DNA from 3 places in the Peribacillus sp. NPDC060253 genome. Region 3 is predicted to be linked to each of the others. Evidence: riboswitches for the same ligand, from Rfam matches in the RefSeq annotation. Region 3 holds a riboswitch; each other region holds the start of a gene.
The links. A riboswitch is a leader RNA that binds a small molecule or an ion and turns the genes downstream of it on or off. The one in region 3 is predicted to bind preQ1.

Region 1: linked by a shared signal. The riboswitch ahead of queF (preQ(1) synthase) and the one ahead of ACFWE9_RS03190 (VUT family protein) in region 3 are both predicted to bind preQ1.
Region 2: linked by a shared signal. The riboswitch ahead of ACFWE9_RS07315 (QueT transporter family protein) and the one ahead of ACFWE9_RS03190 (VUT family protein) in region 3 are both predicted to bind preQ1.

What each region holds. Positions count from the first base shown of each region.
Region 1 is NZ_JBHXAS010000029.1:22,032-28,738, reverse strand. Features, by position in the region: gene ACFWE9_RS10295 (ABC transporter ATP-binding protein) at 1-307, opposite strand, end outside; gene ACFWE9_RS10290 (nitroreductase family protein) at 762-1,322, shown strand; gene ACFWE9_RS10285 (aspartate kinase) at 1,682-3,028, opposite strand; gene queF (preQ(1) synthase) at 3,231-3,728, opposite strand; PreQ1 riboswitch class I at 3,836-3,881, opposite strand; gene ACFWE9_RS10275 (EamA family transporter) at 4,033-4,869, shown strand; gene ACFWE9_RS10270 (BA3454 family stress response protein) at 5,113-5,247, shown strand; gene ACFWE9_RS10265 (YfmQ family protein) at 5,713-6,162, opposite strand; gene qoxD (cytochrome aa3 quinol oxidase subunit IV) at 6,395-6,679, opposite strand; gene qoxC (cytochrome aa3 quinol oxidase subunit III) at 6,681-6,707, opposite strand, start outside.
Region 2 is NZ_JBHXAS010000018.1:53,708-60,414, forward strand. Features, by position in the region: gene ACFWE9_RS07300 (cadherin-like beta sandwich domain-containing protein) at 1-729, shown strand, start outside; gene ACFWE9_RS07305 (PAS domain-containing sensor histidine kinase) at 792-2,417, opposite strand; gene ACFWE9_RS07310 (TVP38/TMEM64 family protein) at 2,532-3,188, opposite strand; gene ACFWE9_RS07315 (QueT transporter family protein) at 3,310-3,795, opposite strand; PreQ1 riboswitch class I at 3,802-3,846, opposite strand; gene ACFWE9_RS07320 (YbaK/EbsC family protein) at 4,015-4,536, shown strand; gene ACFWE9_RS07325 (hypothetical protein) at 4,686-5,495, shown strand; gene ACFWE9_RS07330 (DUF3892 domain-containing protein) at 5,585-5,881, opposite strand; gene ACFWE9_RS07335 (YwqH-like family protein) at 6,389-6,707, shown strand, end outside.
Region 3 is NZ_JBHXAS010000006.1:74,793-81,499, reverse strand. Features, by position in the region: gene ACFWE9_RS03210 (DUF421 domain-containing protein) at 1-90, shown strand, start outside; gene ACFWE9_RS03205 (alpha/beta hydrolase) at 346-1,092, opposite strand; gene ACFWE9_RS03200 (PadR family transcriptional regulator) at 1,402-1,722, shown strand; gene ACFWE9_RS03195 (hypothetical protein) at 1,753-2,268, shown strand; gene ACFWE9_RS03190 (VUT family protein) at 2,273-2,815, opposite strand; PreQ1 riboswitch class I at 2,866-2,908, opposite strand; gene ACFWE9_RS03185 (SRPBCC family protein) at 3,278-3,745, shown strand; gene ACFWE9_RS03180 (HD domain-containing protein) at 3,850-4,821, opposite strand; gene ACFWE9_RS03175 (hypothetical protein) at 4,940-5,152, opposite strand; gene ACFWE9_RS03170 (TetR/AcrR family transcriptional regulator) at 5,397-5,966, shown strand; gene ACFWE9_RS03165 (DUF4260 domain-containing protein) at 6,019-6,366, shown strand; gene queE (7-carboxy-7-deazaguanine synthase QueE) at 6,430-6,707, opposite strand, start outside.

The DNA of each region.
Region 1 (6,707 bases), on a different contig from region 3:
TCGCAAAAGAAAACGCCTGTATTTTACCAAAAAGGCTTTTCCTGACCTCATGCCCAAAACTTTGACTTACATGTGATGCTGTAAAGGAATTAACGATTCCTCCAAGAAATGAAAAAATGGAAAGTCCAACCATGATACTTCCCCATTTAATCACCACCGATAAATCTTTTTGTAAAATGCCATCATCAATTATTTTTGCTATAAATAGAGGTTGTAACAGTTCAACACCGAGCTCGACGACCATTAATAATAAAGCAAGAATGATCAAGAGCCAGTACGGTTTAAGAAATGAGGACAGTTTTATCATCTATGACACCCTTCGATTCTTCATATGTAGATAGCATCTTTCATCTTCTCATTATACATTTTTATACAGATTTTTTAAAAGATTTAAGCTGATTTAAAGGTTAGGCAAATAACTTGTTTTTTTTTTCATAAATGCTCTTGACAAATAACAGGAAATAAGCGAAAATTCTAATTGATAATGATTTTCAATTTCATTATCGATCTCTGAAATTTGATAAGCAATTGCGATAATCTCTTATCGTACCCTTTTGATATTGTACATAGTTACAATGTCGCCCCGGCTTCTCTGTGCCTAGTAGTAAAACTTATATGCTTGTTAGCGAATGCATGTCACTGGAATATTGCCCCCTCTTTATTCAAGTCATTTTATTCACGTTGGAAGCATATTAGGCAGCCGGGGTTATTTTTTTTAAAACTAATAAACTTATATATAAGATTAAAGGAGCAGGATGATCATGAAACTTGAAGATATCATTAAAGAACGGCGCAGCATCAAGCGATTTAAGGACATTCCTGTTCCTCTTGATACCATCCAAACTTTATTGGAAACGTCGACGTGGGCACCAAACCATAAAATGACCCAGCCATGGCGCTTCGTCGTGGTTCAAGGTGACAGCCGCATAAAACTGGCAGAAGCAACCCGTGCCTTCATGGCAGGCAAAGAGAAGGATCCGGAAAAGAAAAAGGAAGCAGGACAGCGTGGATATAACAAACTTATTGGTGTCCCGATGTTTATCGCAGTGATCATGGAAGAGAATCCAAATCCAATGATACGAGAAGAAGATTATGCAGCTACAAGTGCTCTGATCCAAAATTTCAGCCTGCTTGCCTGGGAACAAGGAATCGGGATGATATGGGAAACATACGGCATGATACACAGTATGGAGTTTCGTGATGCTCTAGGCGTGAAGCCTGGCGAGAAAATCGTCGGCAGTCTTCACGTTGGCTACCCTGATATGATCCCCACCCCACGTCCAAGGAAAGCGATCGATCAAATACTGACCATTATGGACTAATATAAAAGGAAAGCCTCCAATCTTTAATTGGAGGCTCAGACTGTAGACAAACTCGATGAAAATCGAGTTGAACTGCCCCGTAAATGTTAGACACCAAACTAACATTTACGGGGTGTTTTTTTATGGCTTTTACAATTTGAACGTTGTTTTAACGTAGGGAACTCGCTTTCCGCGGGCGGTCCGGGAGCCTCCTCGGCTTACGCCTGCTGTGTCTCCCCTTGACGCGATTTCCCCGCAGGAGTCTCGCATCTTACGCTCATCATAAAGAACCAGATAAAAAGTCCAGCCTTACGTATAGTGACTAAAAGATTGATCACAAAAAAACCCCCTTCTAAAAGGAGGTCACTGATCTATTATTCTCAAAAGAACTCGTGATATAATGCCTGAATTGCCGTCTCTTCATTGAATCCTTTCACGCCGAACATCATGCTTACCTCTGAAGATCCTTGGTTGATCATCTCAATATTGACCTTTGCATCGGCCAGCGCTTTTGAGGCTCTTGCCGTTGTACCGACATTATGGCGCATTCCTTCACCTACAATCATGATTAAGGCAAGATCATGCTCCACCATCACTTCATCAGCATGAAGTTCTTGCTTGATGCGTGAAATGATTTTCTTCTCGGCATCACCCTTCATCTGGTCCTGCCTTAATATTAGTGTCACATCATCAATGCCTGACGGAATATGCTCATATGAAACACCGTAATCTTCAAGGATATGCAGCAGTTTCCGGCCAAAACCAACTTCACGGTTCATCAAATATTTGCTAATGTAAATACTGCAAAATCCCTTATCACTTGCAATCCCGATAACCGGACCATTCGTATTATCCCGTGTGCTCACAATGCGGGTCCCTTGTGCCATCGGGTTGTTCGTATTTTGGATATGGACAGGTATTCCCGCACGGAATGCAGGTATTAGCGCCTCATCGTGGAATACCGAGAAACCGGCATAAGAAAGCTCCCGCATTTCGCGATAAGTTAATTCCCGGATCCCTTTCGGATTGGAAACCACATTCGGATTCACCGCATAAACGGCATCTACGTCCGTAAAGTTCTCATACAAATCAGCTTTGACGCCATTCGCAAGTATCGAACCCGTAATATCGGAACCGCTCCTAGAGAAGGTTAAAACATCACCATCTAACGTATACCCGAAGAATCCTGGGAATACTACGATTCCAGGTTCATCACGAAGAGCATATAATCGATCATAGGACTCTGGCAGCACCTTGGTAAATCCACCTTCATCCGTTACGATCAAGCCAGCCTTCTTTGGATTTATATACTGTGCCTCTATCCCGCGGCTTTGGAAATAACCTGCGACCAGCTTCGCATTATTATCCTCACCGCTGGCCTTCAAGGCATCCAAATAGCGCTTCGGGTTAGTTTGGTCTGCATGCAACAGTGCCATTAAATTTTCATGAATCCCAGTGATGACACGCTCGGATATATCCAGCTCTTCAGCAATGCTCGCATAGCGGGAGACCACGTCCTCAATTAAAGGCTCACCGTTATTCCCGCGCAGCTGCTGTTCTGCAGCCTCAATCAATAGATCCGTCACCTTTATATCATCGGAATTGCGTTTCCCTGGAGCCGAAACGACCACGATCTTCCTCTCTGGATCTGAAACAACAATTTCGAATACCTTCCTCAACTGTTCACCTGATGCAAGTGAACTTCCTCCAAACTTTGCAACTTTCATCTCGACATCCCCTATTTTCGTAAATATTCTGTCAAAATCAACTCTCCCTATTATTACGCTTTTTAGCGAAACAATCAAGTGGAAATTCCATTATAGGAGGACATTTGTATTTTCAAAAAGGACAAAGCAACAGGACCGCTAATCGAGAATGGCTAAAACAAAAAAAAGACAACAGGCATATGCCCATTGTCTCTCCTATTCTTTAACGATTATCCACAGTTTCCGGGTATAAGTCATGATTCATCAAGCGGTAATCCGCCATTTCCTCATACTTCGTACCTGGTTTCCCATAATTGGTGTATGGATCGATGGAAATTCCGCCCCTAGGAGTGAATTTACCCCAAACTTCAATATACTTCGGGTCCATCAATTCGATTAAATCGTTCATGATGATGTTCATGCAATCTTCATGGAAATCACCATGGTTCCGGAAGCTGAATAAATAAAGCTTCAAAGACTTGCTTTCCACCATCTTCACACTTGGAATATAGCTGATGTAAATGGTTGCAAAGTCTGGCTGCCCCGTTATCGGGCATAAGCTAGTAAACTCCGGGCAATTGAATTTGACGAAGTAATCACGGTTAGGGTGCTTGTTATCAAACGACTCCAGAATTTCAGGTGCATAGTCGAATGTATATTTTGTCCCTTGATTCCCAAGCAATGTAATATCATTTAATTCTTCTTCTTTTCTTCCAGACATAAAAAAGTCCTCCTCTTCCACGTTTGTCAGGGGAGATTCATAAAATGGGCCTCTATATAACAAAAACCATATCTCCTCAAAGATATGGTTGATTCGCGAAAAATATCAAAGCCATAGTTTTTTTAAGAGGGTGATGCTATGAACCTCTCCCGTTATCGGGAAATATTTTAAATTGTCATAGTAAATATAAAAAAAAAAAGACAATCTGTCAATGCAACTCTCTTAAATTGGGTTTGATTCCTTTATATATTCAGTTTAAAATGAAACAAGCAGTTCACCCTATAAGAAGGAAGAGATCATACAAATGTGGATTTTTGCAGCACTCATCACCAGTTTATGTTTCGGTATCAATAATAGCATTTTCAAATGGAGCAGCGGAAAAGGCTATTCCAAGATACATATCCAATTTTTCTTTTATTTTTCAGCTTTTATTTTGTCCATTTTTTATGGAGTATTTATGGATGGTTTGAAGCTGGATTGGCTATCTATCTTGCTTGGTGCAGCTATTGGTGTACTGAACGCTAATGGTAACATCCAGATGGCAAGCGCCTTTGAAAAAGGGCCGGCAAGCTTGACATCACCATTAATCGCAGCGAATGCCATATTCCCCATTCTCTGTGCAGCTTTAATTTTTCACGAACATATTTCTACCCTGCAGTGGAGTGGAATCGTCTGCATGTTTCTCGCTACCTTAGTCATTCAGTATACACCTAATGCTAAAGGTAACCATCAATATGTCCCTTGGATTATGCACACATTATTCTCCATCTTATCTTTTGGTGTACTCGGCATTCTTATGACGACATCAACACGTCTTCATTTAAACTCCCTTGATATCCTTGTATCAATGTATGGAGGCGGAATGCTTTATCTTCTTTCGGCTCTAGCCTTTAAAAATGAAAAAATCAAGCTAAAGGAAGTCAAAATCGGTTCCTTAGTAGGCTTTTTAAGCATGATAGGCTATGGATGTTATTTCTTTGCATTGAACACCGGGATCGCAAGCATCATTTTCCCTGTCGTCAGCCTGAACTGTTTAGTTGTCGTATTCGCTGGATGTTATTTATTCAAGGAAAAACTAAAAACCTATCAAATTGCCGGAGTATTTGCAGCATTAATCGGCATTATCTTAACTAAAATATGAATATAGTTCATTTACAAAAACAACCTGACTGTCATGTGCACACAAGCCAGGTCGTTTTTTTATTTAGCCGGGAAATAGGATTGGTTCAAAAAAAGTGTTGACACATCCTTTTAAATAACAGATAATTTTGAATATTGATTCTTCCAATTTTGCTGCTTTTGAAATGTTTGAAAAATCCTCTGCCACGGGTATAAAAGAAGTAGGTACAACCATCTCATTTAATTAAGAAAGGAAAGATGCAAAATGGTAAAAGTTACAGTAACAGTTGATTTCCAAGGAAAATCTTATCAAACTAACGTCCTTACTAAACCGGGTACTAATCAAGAAGAAATTTTACAACTAGCCCTTCATCAAGTAGAAAAACAATGGAAAGCATAAAAAAGCAGGCATCGTAATAGATACCTGCTTTTTTATTACCTTTTTGATCTAATTTCTAAAATCACTTTTCACTTGCACTATAAAGATCCCCTTTACAGATATTCCCTCCCACTTAAAAGCAATTGTTTTTTCCTTCAATCTGAATAACCAGTAATTTAGAATTACACAATAAAGACTTATAAAAAAAGACGGTCTTTTTAAGGACCGTCAAGTTTGTAGACAAAAGGAATCCTATCTAACGGTTAAAACAAAGTTGGTTGGAACGGTTGTGCGAGAACTCCTGCGGGAAAAGCGCGTCCAAGGGAGACCCCTCAGGCGTAAAGGAGCAAGGGGGACGGAAAGCGAGTGCCTGGAGTGGTAATCTAATTTTTACATACCCTCAAAAAAACTGTAGACAAACTCAATTTTCATCGAGTATATCTACAGTCTGAACGCTCATTTTAAGGACCGTCTTCTTTAATGTTTTTATACTAAATTTCTTATTAATGGCATGGAATGTTCTTGAAGGCTATCGGAAAGCAGGCTATAAGAAACTAATTTCTTCTTGTACTGCTTAACTACATCAACGTGATCGTTGTAAATGTACACAAATATCCTAACATCCTTTTTGCCACTTTTAGTATCAATGACTAATGGAGTCCCACTGTTCTCTGGATGTAAAAACAATTGCTCGTTACCCGGGAATATGTGATTTTTCTTTAGAAATCTAGCTTCATTAAAATAATTTATGACTTGGAGTTTTTTTTCATTTTCCAAGCGTTTTCCGTTAAGGGTTACGATAGAGTTGGCTTCGCTAAGTTCAGAATGCAGTTTAAATTTGCTCAGAATCCAATTCACTGTATCGGTCGGAAGACAAGAAACTAATATTTTAACCAAACTTAAGATAATTGTTAAAATCAAAACAGGCAATGTCATATTTCATCATCTCCGCTATGGTCTAAATTTATTGGCATATAACTAATTATAACAAAGGGACGGATGGATTTTCATAGAAGATGTGACCGTTCTATTAACGTTTCGCTTTTCGTGAACCCCGAAATAAGATCCAATTTTCATGCAGCGAATTAGAAAAATATATACTTCAACCACTGCAATTAAAAGCAAAAAAACTGGACGTCATGATGACGACCAGTTTTTTCGGAATTGCTTATTGATATCCCCAAATCATTGTTAGCATTGTACCGAAAATCGTAACTAATGCAACAAATAATCCATAATAAACGTTTGTATAAATCGATGCTTTATCTTCAGACTCTCCTGCATGCATGAACATGACCAATTGAAGTGCTGCTTGCATGAAGGCCGTCACAAGCAGGACGATCACTCCCATTTTAAGTGAAAGATCAAACACTATAACTGAAAGTGCAACCAAAGTCAGGACTAGTGAAAAGGCAAATCCCATTACTTGTCCCCGTGGGAATAATTCTTTCATATTACATCATTCCTTTCAGGTAAACGAA
Region 2 (6,707 bases), on a different contig from region 3:
AAGGATGCCGAATCTAAAGAGGATACAGTTCAAAAGGAACCTATTACTGGGGCGAATAAAACTCAGCCATCCGCGTCTAAAGGAGATAAACCATCTTCCACCCCTGTTGATTCATTTAATAATGTAAAAACAAGCAATGGCAGCAAAGTATCGAAGGTACAACAGAATGAAAACATTTCAACACAAAAAACGAAATCAATTCCTGTAGAGGAGGCAGTATCTGCTGATTCTTTAGGTGAAGAAGGTAAAACCCCGCCATTTTTGAACAATCTGACAGTATCAACTGGAGTATGGAACAAGCCTTTTGATTCGAATGAGCATACCTATCATGTCAAAGTCGATAATGATATTACCTCAGTCGAAATGAATGCTGCTTCAAGTGCTAGTGGAGCCACGGTTGAATATGAAGGTGAGAGCAGTAGGAATGTAAAGATCAAGGATAAAGCGAAGACGGCCATTTCAGTTACGGTTTCAAAAGATGGGAACCGGCGTACTTACGTTATTGTTTTCGAAAAGGATATGGATGTGGAAATGGATGAAGAAGAAACCGTGGACGATATCAAAACAAATGAAACAGAAGTTGAGGCAACGCAAATGAGTACAGCTGGTAAAACGGAGACTGTTCCATCGAATGACAAAGTCGTGCAGGGGATGTTGAATGGGAATGAGCCTGCAGCGGCGGGGTCATTCTGGGGGAAGGTCAAGGCGTTCTTCACTTCCCTTTTTTAAATGCACCAAAAGTTATTTTCGATCATGCAAAAAAGGACAAGTACTAACACTTGTCCTACGCTTTATATGGGCAAAATGATTTGAACTTCGGTTCCTTGGTTTAGCTCGCTGTTAAAATGGACCTTTCCCCGATGTGCCTCAATGATTCGGCAACTGACTGTCAATCCTAAACCGGTTCCTCTTTCTTTAGAAGAATAAAAAGGTTCCCCAAGATGCTTTAACCGATTTTTTTCTATTCCGCTGCCATTATCTTTGATGGTAATGGAAAGGTTTTTGTCCATATGCTCGAAATCAATCCAAATGTGATCGGCAGATGCTTCCATGGAATTTTTGAGCATGTTTATGAATACTTGCTTTAGTTGGTTTGCCTCACATGAAAGCAGGGGGATTTCATTTTTTACGGATATTGATATTTGGGTTGGATAAGAGTCTGCCTCCGGTTTCAATAAGGTCTTGACTTCATTCATCAGTCCGATGATTTGATGTTTGCTGAATGGAAGTTCCTGTGGTTTTGCCAGAACGAGTAACTCGCTTACAATAAGATTGATCCGGTCCAATTCGCTTAACATGATTGTATAGTATTGTTCAAATGGATGATCGTTCTTTTTAAGCAGCTGGACGAATCCTTTTAACGAAGTTAACGGGTTACGGACTTCGTGGGCTACACTGGCGGCAAGTTCGCCGACTATCGATAATTTTTCCGTTCTTCTTAATCGTGCTTCCGTTTCTCGTATTTGAGTGACCTCTTTAGCATAAGTAATGATTCCGACTAATTCCTCACCAATCATCATCGGGACAAACGTACAGGAAAGCAAGATGGACTTCCCGTATTTCGTAAGGAATTCAATATCTTTCCCTTTCTTGATCCCTTTATGGTTTTCCACGACATATTGGCAAGAGGTACGGATCAGTTCTTCATCCTCCTCTGAAAAGTTCAACTGTATGAATGAGGCGCCATGGATTTCTTCTTGTTGAAACCCTGTTACCGTTTCAAACCTAGGGTTTACGGTAGTGATCATACCGTTTAAATCAAGCATGAGCATCGGATATGGGTTGTGTTCAAACAATGATTTATAGCGTTGTTCACTATCGAATAATTGATTCTCTGCGACAACTCTTTGAGATATATCCCTGCCTATTACGACTAAGCCTTTTCGGGAACCATCCTCAAAGAACAATGGGACTTTGATCGTATCAAAGGTTTTGTGATTGCCATCGGGAAGAGGGATGATTTCCTCACACCTTGTGATTTCCCCTTTAATCCATGTTTCTTCATCGGAAACTTCACAGTAGATCAACGACTCTTTATAAAATTCGGTGTATTCTGCGAGCTCGCTGTCTTTTTTGCCCTTATAGTCTACATGCTCCAATTGAAATAATTGCAGTCCGAAGGCATTGGATTCAAGCCAACGGCCTTCACCATCCTTGAAGTTAACGAAATCCACCATTGAATTAATGAGTGTACGCCGACGTTGTTCCGCTTCTTTTAATTGTTTGAATTCTTCCCTTTTAGCTAAATAAAGGTATAGGACCAAGCCTATTGATAAAAGAAAGACAATGCCTTCCGCTCTTTGAAGTTGAATGAAAACCACTTTGTTGTGGATATTTGTAGTTAAAAAATAGTCGAACACGACTAATGTAAAAATCCCGGAAAGGATATATATTGCTAAGATGGAGCGTTTGGACATGGAGATTCTCCCTGATTTTAAGACATTTCTAAGGTAAAATTACATACACATTTTAACAAACTATCGGAGAAAAATATATGCAGAATCATAAATAAAAAACAGGGACCAATGCGGTCACCTGTTTTTCCTGAAGATGGTTAGGGCTTTTTTCTTTTTTAAACGTTTATAGATAATGATAAATAGTAAGAAGAGGATTGCGAGTGCAGCTACCGTGTACAGGTTCATTTCAACAGATAGGAGTCCATATGAGATTAGCGATAGAAAGAAAAAGTATATAAGGTTTCCCAGTGCTGTCGCAAATAAAAAATCCTTGAAAGTGACGGTACTGACTCCAGCAGCCAAGTTAATTAAACTCGTTGGGATAAGCGGGAAAATCCTCCCTGTAAATACGTACATAAAGCCATGCTCCACAACGGTTTCTTGCCATTTTTCGCCCATCTTCTTTAAGAGTGGTTCCTGAAACCAGTTTCTTGCTGCATAAAAAATCAATCCGGACGCAACAACACTTGTAAACCAACTCCATAGATAGCCATATATGAACTCGAATATCGTGACATTGATAGTAAGGAGCAAAATTAAAGGGATGATTGTAAATGAATTCTGGATAAACATCAATACGAATGTCACGAAAAAAGTGAGCAAAAGGTTTTCCTTCAATATGTTAATGACTGAATCAAGATCACTTTTCCAAACCAAAGTAAACAATTCCGCATTAGAATAAATGAATATTGCGATTACCAGAAGACCGATTAAGGTCAGGACTTTTTTCAAAGGGTCACCACCATTCTTACTAATAGTTTATCATTTTCAGGCTCATTGGTGAAAAAAAGAGCTGTCGCATGATGCACACAGCTCTTTTACATTATAGTGGGTTTACGAAGCGAAGATTCCTTTAAAGCCACTTTTCAAACTGAATTCTTTTGTTCATTCCATAAATAATTGGCGCACCAATCAAGAGGACAACGAACTCACCGACAGCCGTGGTCATCCAGCTAAACCAGAATGGTAAGCCAAAGGCAAGGTTCAGTTCAATTGCAATCAAAAACATGGTGAATGTGAAAAAGATAATCGTTGCGATCATCCGCCCTTTAATGCTTTTTATGAACCGCGATACAAAAATGACCAGCAATAAGGCGAGCACGGATTGCCCCACCCCAAAAATCAAATCATACGGAACCATCGGTGAAAAGAGCAGATTCGATATGAAGACTCCGCCGACGATACCGTAGATATACTTTTTATTGAATACAATCAGATGATTCAACATTTCCGGAACTCGAAATTGGAACATCTCAAAAGCGATTGGTTTAAACACCAATGAGACCGCCACATACAAGGCAGCCAATAACCCGTTTATCACGAGTGTACGAACATTCATTTTATTCTCTCCCTAGTTTTTTATCGTGGGATGGTTACGAACCACGTTTAGGCTTTTTCCCGAAGATTAATAGTAGCCCATATATGCTTGTTGCGTCAATTTGTAAAGAATGGTTTTTAAATGATAACTCATCATGCAGTGAAAGTCTAAAAGGATTTTGATTTATTGCAATGAAGGATGATATTATTTTTATATGTACTTCAAAGGAGTGAATATAATATGTCGATCGAGAGTGTCAAAAGCCATTTTAAACAATGGGACCGGGAAGGCGATGTAATGGAGTTCGAAACATCAAGTGCTACGGTGAGTGAGGCAGCAGAAACCATCGGCGTCATCCCTGCTCGGATTGCTAAGACTCTTTCTTTTAAGGGGGAAGGTGAAAATGCGATTTTGGTTGTAGCAGCTGGGGATGCAAAAGTGGATAATAAGAAGTTTCGCCAGATGTTCGGATACAAGGCACGAATGCTGTCACCTGAGGAGGTGCTTGAACAGACCGGACATGCAATCGGGGGAGTTTGCCCATTTGGACTTGCAAACGACCTAGATGTTTTTCTTGATGTATCAATGAAGCGTTTTGAGTCATTGTTCCCGGCATGCGGCAGTGCGAACTCAGCAATAGAACTTACAACCACGGAATTATTTGAATATTCGAACGCCGAGGATTGGGTGGATGTTTGTAAGGCTTGGGAAGAAGAAGGGAATGAGGAAACGGCGGTAGGCAATGCAGTAGATTCGCAATAAATAAAGTCCACTTTGTGTGGACTTTATTTATTGATGACCGTTTCTACTTTGTTCCACTTCTTTTGAAATAGCTACACCAGATGCAAATTAACGGTCTATAATTGGTGGTAGGCAAATCGCGGAGAAAGTTTATAAGTGGAGGGTGAAAGATGTTAAAGGGAAGCGATAAAAAAAACAATAGCAGCTATCTTAGTCTTAAAACTCTTTATGAAGAAAACATCACGGTTAAGAGCATAGCCCAGGAACTTGAGTTTTGCCATAAAAATGATGAAGCAACTGACATACAAAAAGCGTTGGAAAAAAAGAATTTCGATATAATGGCAGTGCAAGATCAAGGGGAAATCATCGGATATATCGAAAGGCAAGAACTTGGTGAAGGGATCATCTCGGAATACTTGAAAAGTTTTTCACCTAGGGAAATGGTTTCGGATTCAACCCCTTTGATACAACTTCTTCGTATTTTTAAGAATAAAACAAGGGTGTTTGTGTTAGAGAATAATTCTATAAAAAGCTTAATTACGCATGCCGACCTTCAAAAGCCCCCAATCAGGATGCTGATATTCGGATATATTACCCTATTGGAAATGAGGATGAGCGATATCATCATGCATAGGTTCGGTGATGGCATCTGGTATCCAATGATCAGCGAGGACCGTTTAGAAAAGGCAAACGAATTATATAGGAGGAGAATCGATAAAAATGAAGATATCAATTTAATAGAATGCCTGCAAATCAGTGATAAATTCGATATCATTCATAAAGATAAGGAATTGAGGGGGTTCTTCCAAATTCCTTCGAAAAGCAAGGGGAAGAGGGAGGCAAATGCCATCCGGAAATTAAGGGATAAGATTTCCCATGCTAATGAACTGGGGCTGGACATGTCGTGGATGGAAATCATTGAGGTGGTCGAATCCTGTGGCCAACTTCTTGAAATCTCTGAATCCTATCAGTATGAATAATAAGGATCCGGCTATCATGCTGGGTCCTTTCTCCGCGTTTTTGATCCAAAAGAAAAAAACTGCCCATTTCAGGCAGCTCCCTCAAAAAGTCAAAATTCCGGTAGTTGATCCAAGTTATTTTCTTTTATCCCATCGGGCTCACTTCGCAATATATCACGTCCATATTTATGGAAGACGTCGACATTGGCAAGGTTGCCTGCTTTTGCTTCGGAAAGGGCAGTGGGGTAGTCTAGTTCGCGACCAGAGTTCGTCTTGATTGCGATAATATTGTCCTCTTCATTTTTCCTTACTGCTATGATTTCTTCTTTTCCAGATGAATCAATTTGGTTTGCTTGCGGTGTACCCTGCTGTTTATAGGTTTCATAGGCTTTTTCAAATTGGTCCATGTTTTGGACACCTCCTATTTATAGGGTGAGCCATTTGTTCTGCAATATACAAACCGAATTTCGTCTAACTTGAGCCGTTACTTTGTCAGGATGTGCCGATTTATCGGCACGCTTCATGAGCGAAGCCTGTCTTCTTGTCCTTTTTGCTCTGGCATGGCACTTGAATAAGTGGAAGTGTGAAACTATATCCACTTAATAAAGGGAGGAATATGAATCCAAATCATAAAAAAGGGAAAAAGGTGAAAGCTCCGCATTTAATTGACGAAAAAGAATTCAGATCATGCATAAAAAAAGAGGAGGAAGCCTGTTTCTTTTTTTTATGTTTAAAAATGGAAATTCAGGGGTAGAAAGTCTAATTCAGAATTGGTTTTGATGAGAAGAATTTCCTAAATACCTAGCGTAAATAGCTTATTTATCCCTATTTAACTGTAAGACTATAATCCTTATAATAAAAATTATGAAAAATATGACATTCTACATAATGAGATCTTTGAGGTGATTTTTTAAGTGTATGCAAATTCATTGAGTGAAATTCACTCAGCCCTCTCCAGTAAAATGTCCGATGTGAATGAAAAAATCAATCGTTTGGAGCAGGCAAAAAGACAAATCAAAGAAGAACAGAATGCTTGTCTTGGGGAAATCGCTAAAATTAAAAATCCGGATTTGGAAAAAAGCTGGACGGGAAACCGTGCAGAGGATTTTCAAGATGCCCGCAGTGATGCATATAAGGCTATGTCCACGATCATTCATGATGATTATGACGACTACCAAGAGAAAATCGAGGGAAAGATCACGATACTGAATATAGATAAAATAGCTCTGAGTG
Region 3 (6,707 bases):
ATCAAAGTGACCTATAATGCGGAGGTAAGTGATATTTTATTAACAACAATTGATAATAACGATAACTTAAAGGTCTTTTTCTACAAATAAATACGTAAAGAATAAGGGTACTCCGAAAAAATAATAACAACCCAGGAACCAGAATAAACGGTGTATCTGATTGATCATTAAAAAAGACTAAGTGCATTGGTTGCCCGGAGTTTTTATCTTTTGTAGCCAAAATAAAATCCCCTCAAGAAAAGTGTAAAGCCTACATATAAATGTAGTCATTTTACACTTTCAACTTAAAGGGGATAATATGATATCCGGAGGCCTTCTCTCATGACCTTCAAGAAAATCCGCTTATTACTCCGACCAATTCAGTGTATTTAAGAACTTATATACATCCTCGTAAACCTGCTCACGTTCTTTACCTAATGTGATGATATGACCAGATTTTTCATACCATATCAAGTGTTTGTGCTGCGTATCGACTTCATTGAAAATCGCAGTAGCACTGTTCGTATAGTCGGGATCATCCAAGCGTCCTTGTAACACTAGAGTTGGTGATGTGATCAAATCTAAATTTTCACCCGTGTCATTTATTATATTCAACATATCTTTTAGAAAAGGCATAGGCTCTTCTTCCAATAACTTCACTTCGCCAGCAATTTGGTCCGCATCTTTGCCCTCAAACTTCTTATAGGCCTGTGCATAATTGAGCAAACGATTTTTTTGTCGATCGATACTTTTTCCTTGCGTCGGAGCACACATTGAAACTACTCCTGTTACAGGCAACTCAATTCCTACCTTTAATGAGAAAACTCCTCCTAAAGAAATTCCTACAACAGCAATTTCCTCATAGCCTTCATCCTTTAGGAATTGATAGCCATTGACTACATCTTCCCACCATTCCTTTGGGCCTGTCTGAATGAGTTCCTCACCTGACAATCCATGTCCTCTATAAAGAGGTCCGTGGCTAGTATAGTCACGATCATTCAGGTATTTCCCTAATTTTTTCATATCTCCTGTACTTCCGGTAAACCCGTGAAGTAAAAGAACTGCTCTATTTCCACCTTTGTATGTGAATGACTCGGGTGCTTTCACTTTCATCTATCTAGGACCTTCTTTCTGCTCTTGTTAATAAATAGAATCTAAATGATTTTCATAAAAAAATCAATTAATACCCCTTGAGTGGGATTTTTTCTATCCTATTCCGTTTTTTCATTAAAACAGCTAAATCATGTATATAAGTATCCTTACCACACTCGTTACAACTCATCCGTTCCGAAGCACATTTTACTATGATTGATTTCATTTAGCAATCGTCATTTAACCATTTTTTTAAAGAAAAGTAAAATGCACCTTGTGTTACGATGTACATCGTATTACACTTTACAAATGAAAAGGAGGCGATTTTATTTGGATAAAGAATTAATGAAGGGAAGCATTGACCTCCTTTTGCTTTCTCTTCTGTCACAAAAAAAGCTATATGGATATGAAATGACAAAGATTTTGAGGGAAATGAGCATGGGCAAATATGAAATAAGTGAAGGCACACTCTACCCAGCCCTCAAACGGTTAGAAAAAAAGGAATTCATCGAAGGCCATTGGAAAGAGTCCGAGTCAGGTCGAAGGAAATATTATCATGTTACGGAAAGTGGACAAACCGAGCTAGAACGGAAACGAAGCTGTTTTTACTTCCTGGAAAATTTAGTTCGTAAAAGCGCAAAGGCATTCTGAATAAACAGCAATATAAAAAAGCTTTCTGGTATGAGTTTGGCGCTTTTACTCGTGAGTTTGTGCGCTTTACTCGTGAGTTTGGCACTTTTACTCGTGAGTTTGTGCGCTTTACTCTTGAGTTTGTGCTCTTTACTCGTGAGTTTGGCGCTTTTACTCGTGAGTTTGTGCTCTTTACTCGTGAGTTTGGCACTTTTACTCGTGAAATTGTGCGCTTTACTCGTGAGTTTGGCGCTTTTACTCGTGAGTTTGGCGCTTTTACTCGTGAGTTTGTGCGCTTTACTCTTGAGTTTGTGCGCTTTACTCTTGAGTTTGGCACTTTTACTCGTGAAATTGTGCGCTTTACTCGTAAATTCCTCCATTCACAAAAAAAAGGACCTATTTTGGTCCTTTTTTGTCGTCTATTCCTTTATGCTTCCGATAATTGGCGCAGGAAAGCTTCATGCATTCTCCTTGGACATGCGGACCATATTTTTCACGAAAGGCCTCGAGGCAATAGCATTTATCTTCTTCCTTTTTGGGTCCATCCATCGAGTGCATCCCTCCTAGCATTTCAACCGGAGACTACACGCTTCTCCAGCTCTACGTTGATTCGTCCCAATAATACGGCTCCGATTGACTGAATGACCGTTTTAACGATGATTTGGCCGATAACCGCAGCGGGTACGGCTTCCCATGGCAATATATTGGCACCAAGTGGGCTAAGGCCAATCACGACAAATATCACCGAATCGAAAAATCCTCCAACAATCCCGCTGTAAAACACCCTCCAACTCATCGGGAGCTTTAATCGAGTATAAATTTCAGTATCCGCTGTTTCTGCCACCACGAACGATAATGCGGAAGCAAAGACAATCAATAATGTATCTCCTAATAAAAATGATACACACGCAGATAAAATAAGTGCCGTAACAATGCATAAATAGGTCTTCGTCCTGCCAAATTTATTTTGGACTAGATCTCGAAAGATGAAGGTTCCACCAATGAGCAATGTACCCATCGGAATGATGAACACACCAAGATGTAGTGGTGCAAAAGCGGCTGTAACCACATTCGCGGTGACGATGGATACTAAATACAATAAAATTCTTAACATTTCTTAATTCTCCTTATACAGAAAAAACAGCACCCTAAGAAAGAGCACTGTTCCCCTTAGTTTTTTTGAGAGGGTAGCTAGAACCTCTTCCGCCCGAGCGGATTATTCTTTTTCCTAATTTATCGTAGCTTGAAAATGACGGGAAATCAAGAAGTTTCCATACCGCCGATTTCTGGCGCTGGGAAGGATACGAATCTGCGGAGATCGTTTGCAGACTCGCTAAGACACTACCCGTCTTTCCAGAGCTTGGCACTTAGCTATGATCCCTGAAAACTTCTACTATGACTCTGATATTCCTGCATGCAGGCTTTTGCCGATTTTTGTCGCAGAAAACTGCTTGACCGGCTGTATATGAAAAGCAGACAATCAGTGATAGAGTTATGTTACGATCTTGATATCCAAACAAGCGGTTTCAAAGTGCCAAAGCAGGGTCCTGATATAAACGCGGGGAGGAATAGAAAAATGAAAAAAACATCGTTTGTCTATGCAATTTATATCGCCACCACACCAGAGATGCTTTGGGAAGCTCTAACGAGTGGTGAAGTCACGAAGAAATACCACTTTGGCTGTCAAGTCCAGTCTGACTGGCAAGAGGGCTCCACCGTTAAATATTTGCTTGAAGATGGGCGGATTACTGATCATGGTAAAATACTAAAGTGTGAACCATTTAACTTACTCTCATTTACATGGAACATGGCAGGAGACGAAACACCACGCGACCATCCCACTCGGGTCACCTTTGAATTAAAGCCAATGGATGATTCAACCGTGAAGTTAGTACTTAAGCATGAGGAGCTATTGGAGACAGTTTTCGTAGATGATGACAATACCTTTAAAGGCTTAAATAATGGATGGCCAGCCATACTAAGCAATCTGAAGAGCTTGCTTGAAACTGGACGGACCTTGCCGCCAATATCTGTTGATCGGTAATTAAGTTAGGGATACTCAAGAAATAGTCATGCCAACTAATGAGGTGTTTGAAGTCATCGTAAACCCTTGAGTTTTTCACTTTCCGTATGGGTTGTCGCGAAAAATCATCCGGAAATCACTTTTAGATACACACCCTTCGAAGCTTTTTTATTGGCTTCAATTCCCATGTTCTTCACTTTTTCCGATAAACTGGATGCTCTTACTGATTGGGTTCCATGAATAACGGAAGGATCAATGAGGCGCACTTTATTTTTCAGGTGTATATCGTAGTCCCATTGATCCTCCTTCACCAATACGTTACCATGAATCCGTTTTAGCAGGTTTTGCACTTCATCGTCTTCAGTGGAGCTTAACAAGAGCATGACTTCTTCATCTTCACCGAGTAAGTCATCAAGGCTGATTCGGTTTTTATCCAAAGCCAGTTTTAAGGTCTTTGCCAACATACCATAGCCATATATATTAAGTGGGTCCATGAAAAAATCAATAACTTCTCTGTAATATGTTTCCACAAACCATTCCGCCGATTCAATATTATCCAGATACATCCTTCCGTTTATGATGGTTAAATGGCTTAGAAAGTCACGAACGGATTCGAGTGTGATATGTCCGTATTGATACATATCCCGGAGAGTATAATCAACCCGATCGGCACATAACTCAGGTGCTGGCTGTTCAAGCAATGCCCATTTTGACTCAAAAATATCTTCACAATTATATCCATACAGTTTCAGTATAGGTGGAATTTCGGATTCCTTAATGACATGATCAAAAATTTTTTCATGATAATCTTCATCCTTACAATCCAGAGCAAAATCAATGACATGTGAAAATGCAGTGTGGGATACGTCATGCAGCAATCCTGCGATTTGTTCCTCTAATGACCCACCAAGCGACTTTATTAAAAGCATCACACCAATAGAATGTTCAAATCGTGTGACATTCCACTTCTCATTAACTAAATAACTTGCCCCTCCTTGATGTATCCCCTTCAACCTTTGGACCGGTTTGCTCCCTATCAGCTCTTCCAGGACTCCCTCTACAATGTGTTTCCCATAGATACTATCCGAAACGATCAATAACTGCGGCCTCCTCCATTAGTTTACTCATTACAGGTAGGTGATTTCACTGATCTTTTTCTGTAAAAATTATTTCCCCCCTTTCATTTTGCTCATATTGTTTTCTTGTAAATTTAATTTACTCCTCTTCATCATTCAAGTCGATATCACCTGGATTGACCTCATCAATACCCTCTATGATTATCATTTCATTTGTTATTACTTGATCTGGTGGATACACTTCAATAATGTCTTCTACAGGTTTTGTTTTATCTTTATAAGGTTTAGTGTATAGAAAATACCCGGTCAAGACTATGACAATTGAAGATAATATCCCGAATTTATTTTTCACTTATATAATCCCCCCAACGCCCATTGCATACCCTTACAATACCACAAAAGGATATTACTGGTTCAACGATAAATCAGGATTCAGGTTAACTCCGTTTGACGATTACGTGAATTTTCGTTTCATTAAATGGTGAATTTTTAACTTTATAAACAGCCATTTACAATTCGATCTAATAATTGACAATTAAAAATCAGTGAGTTATCATTCCGATTAACCAGTGGTCAATAAATAAGGAGGTGACAAGATGTCTCCAAGGAAATCAGCAGGTAAAGAATTGTCCAGGGAAATGGTCTTGAATGAAGCCAGAAACCTTTTTGCAGCGGTAGGGTATTCGAATGTCTCAATGAGGCAATTGGCTAAATCATTGGATTGCAGCCATGGAGCCATTTATTATCATTTTAAAAATAAGGCAGAAATATTTTATAGTTTGGTGAAAACGGATTTTTCCGTTTTAAATCATTTAATCGATGATATCATCATGTCGGAAAATGACCCTTCTGAAAAAATGGAAAAGATTTTATTGTGTTTCTTAGAGTTCGGTTTAACCCAACAGAATCATTATTCCATCATGTTTTTATCGAAGGAAAAAGAAATTCAGCAGTTACTTCAATTCGATTCTAATAAAACATACGAGAAGCTAATCCAGTCCCTGACGGACCTAACGGACAACAAACTGAATCCTGCATCAATATGGTCCATTTTTCTTTCTCTTCACGGATTCATAACGTTTTATATTAATTCTGAACTATCTTATCAAGATGTAAAAGGTTTAGCTTATTTTCATGTTAAAAATATCACGAAGAACATCAGATAATTTTTTTGAACATTATTAACCAATGGTCAATTAAAATTTGGGAGGTTTTTAAATGGTAAAGAAATTCCTTCATATTGAAGGACTCATGGTCCTTTTAGCTACGATTTCCATCTATTCGTCATATGAATTCAGCTGGTGGATGTTCCTTTTATTGATTTTGTCACCTGATGCTTCCATGCTGGCCTATCTGATCAATGAGCGGATTGGAGCAAAAGTTTATAACTTATTTCATACTTATACCCTCTCCATATTCACGATCTTACTAGCCGTTTTTCTAAAGTCGGATGCATTGATGATGATTGGTTTAATTTGGACCGCTCATATTGGAATGGATCGCTTATTTGGGTATGGTCTTAAATACACTTCATCCTTCAAAGCTACGCACATTCAAAGGCTGTAATAAGCTTTCCTCATGTAAAAGGCAGCGTGGTTACGCATCACACTGCCTCCTGCTCTCTTTTCTTTACACGCCTCGCTTGTTACCCCATATATAGGTATGCAACTGTGGCAGCACTTTCACATCATTCAATTCATCATCAGCTATCACTTTATCAATTAACTCTTCGTATTTCTTCAATAGTCCGCTAATTAGGTGCTGATCATCCGCCGTCCTGCTGTCATCATTCCCGACCTGCAGATAAAAAGGAACATCCGGGTACCGGCCATGTACTTTTTTTGCATACTGATAATCTTCATCATCAAAGACGACTACCTTCAACGAGACATTATTATCGGGATTTC